Prochlorococcus marinus str. NATL2A: one gene and its partner. The protein of the gene in region 1 binds, or shares a complex with, the protein of each later gene. Links are inferred from orthologs where the notes say so. Each region holds a gene or a part of one and is shown in the gene's direction. Other genes may lie near its edges.

Region 1 (8,510 bases):
TGCTTGCTTGGGAGTAACGACAGGATATCATCGCCTTCTTTCACATCGTTCTTTTCAAGTTCCAAAATGGCTTGAAAGATTTTTTGCAACTTGTGGAGCATTAAGTTGCCAACATGGACCAATTGATTGGGTCGGTCTTCATAGGCATCATCATACTTTTTCCGATACTGAAGCTGATCATCATGACAGTAATAAGGGATTCTGGTGGAGTCACATGGGATGGATGTTTGAAGATGTACCTGCCATGAAAGCGGTACCAAGACTTTCTGGAGATTTAATCAAAGATCCATACTATCGGTTCTTAAATAAAAATTTTTTACTTTTGCAACTACCCTTAGGCGCAACACTTTATTTAATTGGACAATCAGCTGGAGTTGGAGGATGGGCAATGGTCCTATGGGGAATACCTCTAAGACTCGTTTTTGTTTATCACATAACTTGGCTAGTTAATTCAGCAACTCATTGTTGGGGAACTATTGCGTATGAGAGTGGGGATAATTCAAAAAATAATAAATGGGTAGCAGCACTTACATTTGGTGAAGGATGGCACAATAATCATCATGCTTTCCCTAATTCAGCAAAGCATGGCCTTCAACGCAAACAAATAGATCTAACTTGGCAACACATACGTTTTTTGAAAGCAATTGGCTTAGCTAAAAAAATTAGACTCCCTGTCGCGTCGTAATATAAATATCAATATTAAATAGCATTTATTCATTTTCGATCCATGGCTAAGAGAGTTCAAGTAGTTCTGAATGAAGACATAAAAAGTCTTGGTAATGATGGTGATCTTGTTGAGGTTGCTCCAGGTTTTGCAAGAAACTTCTTATTACCCAACAAAAAAGCGTTACCAGTTACTCCAACTGTTTTAAAACAAGTTGAGCACAGAAGAGCAAAACAAGCAGAAAAAGAAGCAGCTAAAAAGCAAGAGGCTATTGATTTCCAAACAGCTCTGACAACGATTGGCAGATTTACCGTCAAAAAACAAGTCGGTGAGGATGGAGTCTTATTTGGAACAGTAACAAATGGAGATGTAGCAGAAGTTGTAAAAGAAGCTACTAAAAAAGACATAGATCGTAGAGACATATCTATCCCTGAAATACATGGAGTTGGTAAATATAAAGTGCAAATTAAGCTTCATAACGAAGTAAATGCTGAAATAAACCTTGAAGTTACAAGTTACTAATAGTTGCATCTTTGCCTGAACAAGCCAAAGTAGGTGTCCTTGTCCAAAAAGCGATAAATGATAAGCACCCCCTCTTCAAATAACGGGGATTTTTCAAAGCAAGGTAGAGATTTTGGAGCTTTTAATAATTCCAAGATTGAGAAGCCTCGTTTTGAAGCTCAACCTGACCAAATACCACCACAAAATTTAGAAGCAGAAGAATCTGTTCTTGGTGGAATTTTATTGGATCCTGATGCGATAGGACGTATAGCTGATTTGCTACAAGTTGAAGCTTTTTACATATCTGCTCATCGAGAAATATATAGAACTGCATTAATGCTTCATAGCCAGGGCAAGCCTACAGATTTAACAGCAATGAGCGCTTGGCTTGCGGATACAAATTCTTTAGAAAAAGTTGGAGGCAACAACAGATTAGTTGAACTTGTTGAGCGGGTTACATCTACAGCATCAATCGAACAAGTTGCTAAATTAATTAGCGATAAATTTCTGCGTAGACAATTAATTAAATCTGGAAATGATGTAATCAAATTAGGCTTTGATCAAAGTCTTCCCATGGAAGAAGCTATTGATCAAGCTGAACAGAAGATCTTTGCTATTAGCCAAGAGCAACCATCCAAAGGTCTAACACCCACAGCAGAAATTTTGACAAGTACTTTCAATGAAATAGAGAGTAGATCACTTGGTACATCAGTAGCAGGCATACCAGTTAATTTTTACGATCTGGATGCAATGACACAAGGACTGCAGCGGAGCGATCTAATAATTGTTGCAGGAAGACCAGCAATGGGAAAAACTTCAATTGTTCTTAATTTGGCGAAAAACGTTGCGCAACTTCATGACCTACCTGTTTGTGTATTCAGTCTTGAGATGAGTAAAGAGCAACTAACTTACAGATTGCTATCAAGCGAGGTAGGTATTGAGAGCAGTCGATTAAGAACGGGACGTTTGCAACAAGATGAATGGCCATTACTTGGTCAAGGTATTAATACGCTTGGTCAATTACCAATCTTCATTGATGACAAACCAAATTCCAGTGTTCTTGAGATGAGGTCCTTATGTCGTCGCCTAATTGCTGAACAAGGTAAAGAACTGGGACTAATTGTGATTGATTATCTTCAACTAATGGAAGGTACTTCTCCAGATAATCGAGTTCAAGAAATCTCAAGGATTACTAGAGGCCTTAAGGGTATGGCAAGAGAACTTAAAGTGCCTGTAATCGCTTTATCTCAATTAAGTAGAGGAGTTGAATCAAGAACCAATAAAAGACCAATGCTTAGCGATCTGCGTGAATCTGGCTCAATAGAACAGGATGCGGACTTGGTTCTAATGATTTATAGGGATGAGTATTACAATCCAGAAACTACTGATAGAGGAATTACAGAAGTTATCGTGACAAAACACCGGAATGGACCCGTTGGAACAGTTAAATTACTTTTTGAACCCCAATTCACTAGATTTAGAAATCTTGCTGCTTAATTGTTTGAAAATTTATTTCCTAAATGCTTAATTGATGATTACTAAACAATCTTCAAATGAAAGTTTTGACGTAATTGTTGTAGGAGGTGGTCATGCAGGCTGCGAAGCAGCTCTGACTTCAGCAAGATTAGGATTGAATACAGCTTTATTTACACTCAATTTAGATCGAATCGCATGGCAGCCATGTAATCCCGCAGTGGGGGGACCAGCTAAAAGTCAATTAGTTCATGAAGTTGATGCGCTAGGAGGGATAATCGGAAAATTAGCTGATTTAACGGCTCTTCAAAAAAGAGTGCTTAACGCAAGCAGAGGGCCTGCAGTTAGAGCATTGAGAGCGCAAACAGATAAGCGATCATATGCACATGAAATGCTTAAAATTCTGCAAAACACGCCAAATTTAAAGATTAGAGAGGCAATGGTTACTGGGCTAGAAGTTGAACATTATCCCAATCAGATTGACCAAAAAACACCAGAAATTCAAGAAAGAATTGGATTTATCAAGGGAATTAAAACCTATTTTGGAAGCGTTTTTCATGCAAAAGCAGTTGTACTTACAACAGGCACATTTTTAGGAGGCAGAATTTGGATTGGCAATCAATCTATGAGCGCAGGTCGAGCAGGAGAGCAAGCCTCTGAGGGGTTAACTGAAGAATTAAAAAAATTAGGCTTTACTACTGATCGTTTAAAAACAGGAACACCTGCTCGCGTCGATAGACGAACTATTGATCTTGACTCCCTCGATGAGCAATTGAGCGATGCTTCAGATAAATTCTTTTCTTTTGATCCTCTTTCATGGAAAAGTGGAGAACAAATGAGTTGTCATATCACTCGAACAACAAAACAAACTCACCAACTTATTAAAAATAATCTTCATTTAACTCCTATTTATGGAGGTTTTATTGATAGTAAAGGTCCCAGATATTGTCCATCCATTGAAGATAAAATTGTACGTTTTGCTGATAAAGATTCACACCAGATTTTCTTAGAACCCGAAGGTAGAGATACTCCAGAAATGTATGTGCAAGGTTTCTCAACTGGACTGCCCGAAAACTTACAATTAGAACTTTTAAGGACACTTCCAGGCTTACAAAATTGCGTGATGCTTAGACCTGCTTATGCAGTTGAATATGACTACATACCAGCCACACAATTAGAAGCAACTCTAGAAACAAAGAGAATAAGTGGCTTATATAGTGCAGGCCAATTAAATGGAACTACAGGGTATGAAGAAGCTGCAGCTCAAGGTTTAGTAGCAGGCTTAAATGCTGCAAGGTTAGTAAACAATAAAGAAGGAATTATTTTTGAAAGAGAAAGTAGTTATATAGGAACTATGATTGACGATTTAGTTACAAAGGATCTAAAAGAACCATATAGAGTGTTAACCAGTAGAAGTGAGTATAGATTAATCCTAAGGGGTGATAATGCAGATAGAAGATTAACTCCTCTTGGTTATCAATTAGGGTTAATTGATGAAAGAAGATGGAAAATATTTAATGCTAAACAACAATTAATCAATCAAGAAAAAGAAAGACTAGAGAAAGAAAGAATTAAAGAAAGTGATAAGTCTGCAAAGGAAATATATTCCTCAACTGGAACACCTATAAAAGGATCATTAACTTTAGCAAATTTTCTCAGAAGAACAAATATTCACTATAAAGATTTAATTACGTTTAATTTAACAACTCAAAGTATTCCTTTAGATGTTGAAGAAGGAGTGGAGATAGATATTAAATATAGTGGTTATTTAGAAAGACAAAAAGCTCAAATAAATCAATTAAAACAGCAAAGCAAAAAGTTATTACCAAAAAATTTAAATTACAATAATATAGAAACACTATCTAAAGAAGCTAGGGAGAAATTAACAATTTCTCAGCCAAAAAGCCTTGGGCATGCTGCACAACTGCCAGGCGTTAGCAAAGCTGATCTAACTGCACTTCTTGTATGGTTAAAAATAGAGAAGATGAAAAAAGTTAAAAGAAAAGATTCACTTCAAATAACAAATTAATAACAGTGAATTCACGTCAATCTCAATTACCTTCTCCTGAAGTGATTTGGAAAGCATCGAAAGAAAATGTTCTTTCAGGGAGAGGTAATCATAAGCTGTCTGGAGCTTGGCAGTTAATGCTATTGGGGGACGGCAGCCCAACAAGACATCTCAAGCTATTAACTGGACATGAAGTTGCCATAAAAGTTATTTCCATGGCAACGGAAAATAATAATGAAATTGGCGTACCAGAAGAAGTCAATGAGCTAGAACCACCTTTAATACGAAGGCAAGTTTGGCTGACATGTGGAGACTTAACCTTGGCCTGGGCTGAAAGCTGGTGGAATTATCAAGAAGCAGAAAAACATCTGCGCAATAAAGATCAACCTATCTGGAAAAGCCTCACCCAAGGACGCTCAGAACTTTTTAGAGAGGTAGATGGATTGGGTTTAGTAAATGCCAATTGGCTGAAATTAGAATTCGATGAAGAGGGACCTTTTTGGAGCAGGCATTACCGATTTTTTCGTGAACAAAAAGAATTAACTGTAATCAGAGAAGTATTTAGCCCAAAGTTAGAAAAATGGCTTGGACCAGTTCCAAGGAAGGCTTTTTGAGAAACTAGTACTTTCTTCGACTAGATCTTGGTATATTTTTTCTTCTTTGAGGAGTTCGTTCATCTAAACAAGAATCGTTTGATTTCGATGTATTTTGCTTAATTAAATTATCTTTTCTTTCCCACTTATTTAATTTAAAAGATTGATCGTCTGGCCATTCATCCAGTTCGTCAGAATTATTTCTCCTTCTTTCAATCTGAGGTGGTAAGGCTTTAGGAGCTCTTAAGGAAATAGCAGTTAAGGGTCTTTTTGTATTGTTTAAGCTTTCTTGAAAGGGTTCAACATCTAAGTCTTCATTATCCAACCAATCGTCATCATCCTCAAAAAACCAATCAATTTTCTCTTCCATCCAACGACCAACTTTATCGAAATTTGCTGAAGTCTCTTTATCTTGCCATCCTCCCCTTCTTTGACCCGGGCGATTACCTGCGACACCATCTACAACCTGTTTTCCAGTTTGTATCCATTTATCCATTCTGCGATCAAGAGGTGCCCGAGATCGCTGACGAATTTGATTACGATTGTTATATGAGCTCATCTTTTAAATTTAACGCTTTCAAACCAACAAGTGAATCACCGTAAAGAAGAAAATTATTTTTTAGTTCTAGAAAAAGGTTGAAATTCAAGCACACATTTTTGATCCCATCGACCTCCAAAATAATTATTACAACAACTACGACAGGCAGCGCCTTTGACAATACGTCGATAACTAAAACTTCGTTTACATGAAGGACAAGTTGCCACCCATTTGGGAATTCTGTTTGATATTGGGAAAGAATGACGAACTGTTACTTGAAAATCAGTTTGAGCGGAATTGATCTCTGCCATACGTTGATGAAAATTAGGCCCATGGGCCTCTTCAACTTTCAGGACAAGATCAATCCAAGCATGAATCATTTCGTGGCACAAAGTACTGTTTAATGCTTTTTGGGGAAGATTCTCTAATACTGGTCTAGACAAAATTATTTCACTAGCTTTAACTCCTAAGAAATTCGTTTTACGTCTATATATCCCAGCCGTAGTCCGCATCCGACCATCACTCCAACGCACAGAGACTCTGGGAACTCCTTTCTCCAACAAAGAGTTGTGAAAATGTTGTCTGTTTAATTTAAGAAATAATGGTAAAACAGGTATTAAAGACATTGATGCAGAGAACTCATTAGCTTTATTATTTCGATAACATTCTGTCTGACTATCAATAACAAACAAGCTAATCTCATAGCTAATAAGTCAGACTCTTTAATCAAAAGGAATTAAAAACATGGATAGCGCTTTAATCAAAGCAATTGGTTTAAAAGCTCTCTTAGTTGGAGTTGGCGCACTTCTCCTGTTTTGGACTTTTAATGCAATTAAACTCGTTGTAAGTGCTAGAGGGATTAATCCTCTTGTGAAAAAGTTTTTTGATCAGATTGCAGCTGGCCGAATAGATGGGGCTTATAGACTTACGACAAAAGCTTATAAATCACACGTCAATAGACAAGACTTCATCAAATTTTTGGGTAGCTTGCAATTAAATCGATATAGAAACTTAAAATCAGGGCGTCCAAGGATAGAAGACAATCAAATCATGCTCACACTAAGCTTGAAATCAGAAGATAAGAAAAATGAAATGCCGCTGGATTTCACTTTTATTAAAATCAACGAAAATTGGCAAATTGATCGTATTGCTAAAGCCAATAAATAATTAAGCAGAATGTGATAAGTGAATTCAAACTTTAATCAACATTTTGAACGTATAAAAGAGCTGAGAGCTTTACTCAATAAAGCAAATTACTCCTACTATGTATTAGATTCACCAGAGATAGACGATTCTGTTTATGATCAACTCTATCGAGAATTAATTGAAATTGAAAATATTCACCCATCTTTAATTACTGATGATAGCCCCTCACAAAGATTAGGAGGTGTTCCTTCTAAAGGATTCAAAAATGTTGAGCATAATATTCCTCTTTTAAGTCTAGATAATGCTTTTAATTTAAACGAAGTAGAAGCATGGTACGGAAGGATCAGCAAATTAATAAGTTCAGAAAATAAAAATATCAAAAAAGTTTATGATCCAGAACTTATATGTGAATTAAAAATTGATGGAAATGCTATTTCATTAAGATATGAAAATGGAATTTTAACTAGAGCAACAACTCGTGGAGATGGAAAAACTGGAGAAGATATCACTACTAATATCAGAACAATTTCGACAATTCCTTTACGTTTATTATTAGAAAATCCACCCTTATGGGTTGAAATTAGAGGCGAGGCTTTCATGCCCAATAATATATTTAATAAACTCAATATTGAAAGAAAAAATAATGATCAACCACTCTTTGCAAATCCTAGAAACTCTTGTGCTGGAACATTAAGACAATTAGATCCCAAAATAGTTGCATCTAGAAAACTTGACTTCTTCGCATACAGTCTTTATTTTCCAGAAAATTGGGAGCCAACTGATAACAATTTTAAAAAACCAATTTCTCAATCTGAATCACTTGAGTTTTTAAAAAATATTGGGTTTAAAGTTAATACTACATATGAAACAACAAAAACATTAAATGAAGCAAATAAGTATTACAAATATTGGGAAGTTAAAAAAGATTTTTTAGCTTATGCAACTGATGGCATAGTAGTAAAAATAGATAAATTTGAAATACAAAATCTATTAGGAGCAACCAATAAAGCTCCAAGATGGGCAATTGCTGTCAAATATCCAGCGGAAGAGAAAGCAACCAAGTTAAGAAAGATAATTTTCCAAGTAGGTCGCTCTGGTGCAGTTACACCAGTAGCAGAATTTGAATCGATAGAGCTTGCAGGAACATCTGTGAATCGTGCAACTCTTCATAATGCAAAAAGACTTGCCTCTTTAGATCTTCATTATGAAGACACAATAATTGTTCGAAAAGCCGGGGAGATTATTCCTGAAGTGATTAGGGTTATAAAAGAGTTTAGAAAAGTTGATGCAAAATTAGTTCAACTTCCTCAAAACTGCCCAGAATGTAATTCGAAGTTAATTCTAGAATCAAACGAAGCAATTACAAAATGTATTAATTATAGATGCGCAGCAAAATTAAAAGGTCTTTTACGTCATTGGGTCAGTAAAGGTTCAATGAATATAGATGGATTAGGTGAAAAAATTATCAATCAATTAGTAAATGAAGGATATGTAAAGTCAATCGCTGATTTATACAAACTTGAAATTGATTCCCTTTTAGAGCTTGAAAGGTTTGGTGAAAAATCTGCAAATAATCTACTAATAGAA
Region 2 (3,241 bases), 1.6 Mb from region 1 along the record:
AGAGGTATTAATGTAATCGACGCCAGAGTTCAGACTTCACACGGAAAGCCTGAATGCATAGATCTGAAAGTTGAGCTGGAAAGTGTTAATCAATTAGAAATCACTATTAACCAAATTCGTTCAATGGTTGATGTTTTAGATATTGCTAGAACATGATTTAATTAACTTTTTAAATAATCCAAGATTTTTAAAAAGTGATATCTAATATATAAAAATTTACATTTTATGATAAGTTTTTTTGAGCAAGAAATATAGACCAAGTCCTCCAACTATTCCAGCAAAAAGACCCATACATATCGAGCCCATTATCAGCCGAGAACTCAAGTCCCAACCTTGAGACCACAACTCATTAGTAGTTATATGGCCAATATCTACTATATTTTTATTTTTATTGAGTATTAAAGAGCCTAGTCTATAATTAAAATAATAAAGAGGAACATAAGTAAATGGGTTGCTAATCCAGGTCCCAACAGCGGCCAAAATACTATTTCCCTTGAAGATTTTTGCTAAAAACACACCCATCAAGGTTTGCAAACCAAAGAATGGGAAACAACCACTAAATATCCCTACGCCCAACCCTAATGCTCTCTGAGAGGGAGAACCTTCCTGATTCCAGAGCCAAGAGATAAATTTACGAATTCTTTGTATTAGATTTAGAAAGATTTTTTTCATATTTTAAAAAATCTTGGTCCAAAAAGAAAACTAAATTTGATCTTAGTGAAGATTGCGTGATTATTGATTAATGAATTCGTTTTCCCCTACTGAAGATACTATTGCTGCAATTGCAACTGCCGTTTCTCCCGGCCAAGGAAGTATTGCTGCCATTAGGATATCTGGCTCCTCTGCAATTGAGACCAGTAAGAATATTGTTGATGTTCCGGGAATTCAGGATTGGAGCACTCACAAAGTGCTTTACGGTCATGTAACTGAAGAAAATCGAAAAAAATATATTGATGAAGTTTTAATTCTCGTAATGAAAGGGCCGAGAAGCTTTACAGGTGAAGATGTAGTAGAAATTCATTGCCATGGTGGAATCATTCCAGTCCAGAAGATCCTTGAAAGAATACTAGCTTTCCCCAGCGTGCGAAGAGCGGAACCAGGTGAGTTTAGTCAACGAGCAGTGCTTAATGGTCGTCTTAGCCTGACTCAAGCAGAATCAATTAGTGAGCTGGTGTCAGCAAGGAGTCGAAAAGCAGCAGAACTCGCAATTAATGGAATTGAAGGAAATATTCAAACTACGATTCAATCAATTAGAAAACGATTAATAGAGCAACTAACGGAAATTGAAGCAAGAATAGATTTTGAAGAAGATCTACCACTTTTAGATGAAAAACATGTAAAGAATGAAATTGTCGCAATCAAAAAAGATCTTAACGAACTAATTGATAATGCTAAAAGAGGATCTTGGGTTCGTTCTGGATTAAAAGTTGCACTAACTGGGAAGCCTAATGTAGGGAAAAGCTCCTTAATGAATAGGCTTTCCAAACAAGAAAAAGCCATTGTGACTGACCTACCTGGCACTACCAGAGATATTTTGGAAAGTGAGATTATCTTAGAAGGAATACCAGTAACTTTTATTGATACAGCAGGTCTAAGAGACACCAAAGACATCATCGAAAAAATTGGTATTTCTAGAACTAAAAAAACTTTAATTCATGCTGATCTCATTATATTAATCTTTGATTATTCAAGTGGATGGACTAACGAGGATGAATCAATACTAAAACAATTACCTATAAATATTCCACTCTTGATTGTTGGTAACAAATCTGATTTAACGAATGATCAATCTTTTGAAAAAGTTCCAAAATATATATTAAAAAAAGAAAATCTAGTTATTATAAGTGCAAAAACCGGAAATGGAGAAGACGATCTGATTAATTACCTACTAAAAAAATGTGGTTCTTCTCAAACGCATGGATTGGATATTGCTCTAAATGAAAGACAACTTGATCTAGCAAAATCAACGATGAAATCCCTAGAAAACATTAATAAAGTCTTTGACGAAAAGCTACCATGGGATTTCTGGACAATAGATTTAAGACAAGCTATTAATTATTTAGGAGAACTAACAGGAGAGGATTTAACAGAAAGTTTACTTGATAATATATTTTCAAAATTCTGTATTGGTAAGTAATCAAGCAATTTTTATCTACTAGTTATTGTCGATTGTAAAAATATAATATAAGTAATAACAAACCCCTCCAATTAACATCGCCACCATAATATTCACACTATGAACAACATCCACTAGATCTAAACAGACGAGAGTAATTTAATTAAAGCATATAATGCACATATCACAAACAAAAAAATATTAAAAATTTCTATTTTAATTTTTAAGATAAAGATAAGTAGATGAAATTAGAAAATAGAAGAAGATATTTTTTATAATGGTTTTAAGATTGGTATAGTAATAAATGTATTAGTTGTATTGTGGATCTTCGCTCACCCAAGCTACATAAAATATTAGACACATGGATTGAGGAAGATCTCGGCGACGGAGATCTCACAAGATTTGTCCTCAACGACAGAAGTGCATCAGCGCATTGGGTTGCGAAAGAGGACGGGACTTTTTGTGGTGGAGATCTGGTCAAACTTATATTTAGAAAAATTGATCCTAAAGTTGATATTCAACTTCTCATAGAGGATGGTCAGAAGTTTGAAAAGAATCAAAGACTACTAGAATTAAAAGGGTCTTCCTCTTCCTTAGTAGCAGGAGAGCGAGTAAGTCTGAATGTGGCCATGCATCTTTCTGGTATTGCTACATCGACAGCTCTATTGGTAACTAAACTATCAGGATCCAAGGTGAAGTTAGCAGACACCCGTAAAACAACTCCAGGAATAAGAGTATTCGAAAAATATGCCTTTCATTGTGGTGGCGGCATTAATCATAGACTTGGATTAGATGATGCTGCTATGTTGAAAGAAAATCATATTGAATGGTCGCAAGGGATTAGCGAGAGTATCAAAATCTTAAAAAATACTATTCCATGGACAAAAAAAATAATAGTCGAAGCAGAAACTCCCTCCCAAGCGAAAGAAGCTGTAAAAGCAGGTGCTGATGGGGTTTTACTTGACGAGATGTCTATTCAAGCTATAGAGAAATTAGTTCCAGAATTACGTCAACTTTCAAAAAATAGTAAGTCCAAATACGTCTCCCAAAATATTGTTATTGAAGTTTCGGGAATCAATCCCAATAATGTATCAGACTATATTTTTACAGGTATTGATCTAATCT

The links.
Region 2: the proteins of mnmG (region 1) and mnmE are in contact, whole or in part, in a solved structure (PDB 9HIP), measured with the Escherichia coli proteins. The link is inferred for Prochlorococcus marinus str. NATL2A from one-to-one orthologs.

The regions. Positions count from the first base shown.
Region 1 is NC_007335.2:1,778,192-1,786,701, forward strand. The notes cover bases 2,219-5,181. They hold mnmG (tRNA uridine-5-carboxymethylaminomethyl(34) synthesis enzyme MnmG), read left to right. Parts: upstream 2,219-2,696; coding sequence 2,697-4,667; downstream 4,668-5,181. Other genes in these bases: dnaB (replicative DNA helicase), read left to right, coding at 2,219-2,662; PMN2A_RS09660 (chorismate lyase), read left to right, coding at 4,673-5,181. In the rest of the region: PMN2A_RS09640 (acyl-CoA desaturase), read left to right, coding at 1-685; rplI (50S ribosomal protein L9), read left to right, coding at 728-1,186; more of dnaB, read left to right, coding at 1,244-2,218; more of PMN2A_RS09660, read left to right, coding at 5,182-5,260; PMN2A_RS09665 (hypothetical protein), read right to left, coding at 5,265-5,798; PMN2A_RS09670 (SprT family zinc-dependent metalloprotease), read right to left, coding at 5,852-6,403; PMN2A_RS09675 (hypothetical protein), read left to right, coding at 6,522-6,944; NAD-dependent DNA ligase LigA, read left to right, coding at 6,963-8,510. UniProt on the Escherichia coli protein: NAD-binding protein involved in the addition of a carboxymethylaminomethyl (cmnm) group at the wobble position (U34) of certain tRNAs, forming tRNA-cmnm(5)s(2)U34.
Region 2 is NC_007335.2:223,775-227,015, reverse strand. The notes cover bases 1-2,939. They hold mnmE (tRNA uridine-5-carboxymethylaminomethyl(34) synthesis GTPase MnmE), read left to right. Parts: upstream 1-742; coding sequence 743-2,137; downstream 2,138-2,939. Other genes in these bases: nadC (carboxylating nicotinate-nucleotide diphosphorylase), read left to right, coding at 2,437-2,939; PMN2A_RS01180 (DUF2062 domain-containing protein), read right to left, coding at 217-672; PMN2A_RS01185 (RelA/SpoT family protein), read left to right, coding at 1-156. In the rest of the region: more of nadC, read left to right, coding at 2,940-3,241. UniProt on the Escherichia coli protein: Exhibits a very high intrinsic GTPase hydrolysis rate. Involved in the addition of a carboxymethylaminomethyl (cmnm) group at the wobble position (U34) of certain tRNAs, forming tRNA-cmnm(5)s(2)U34.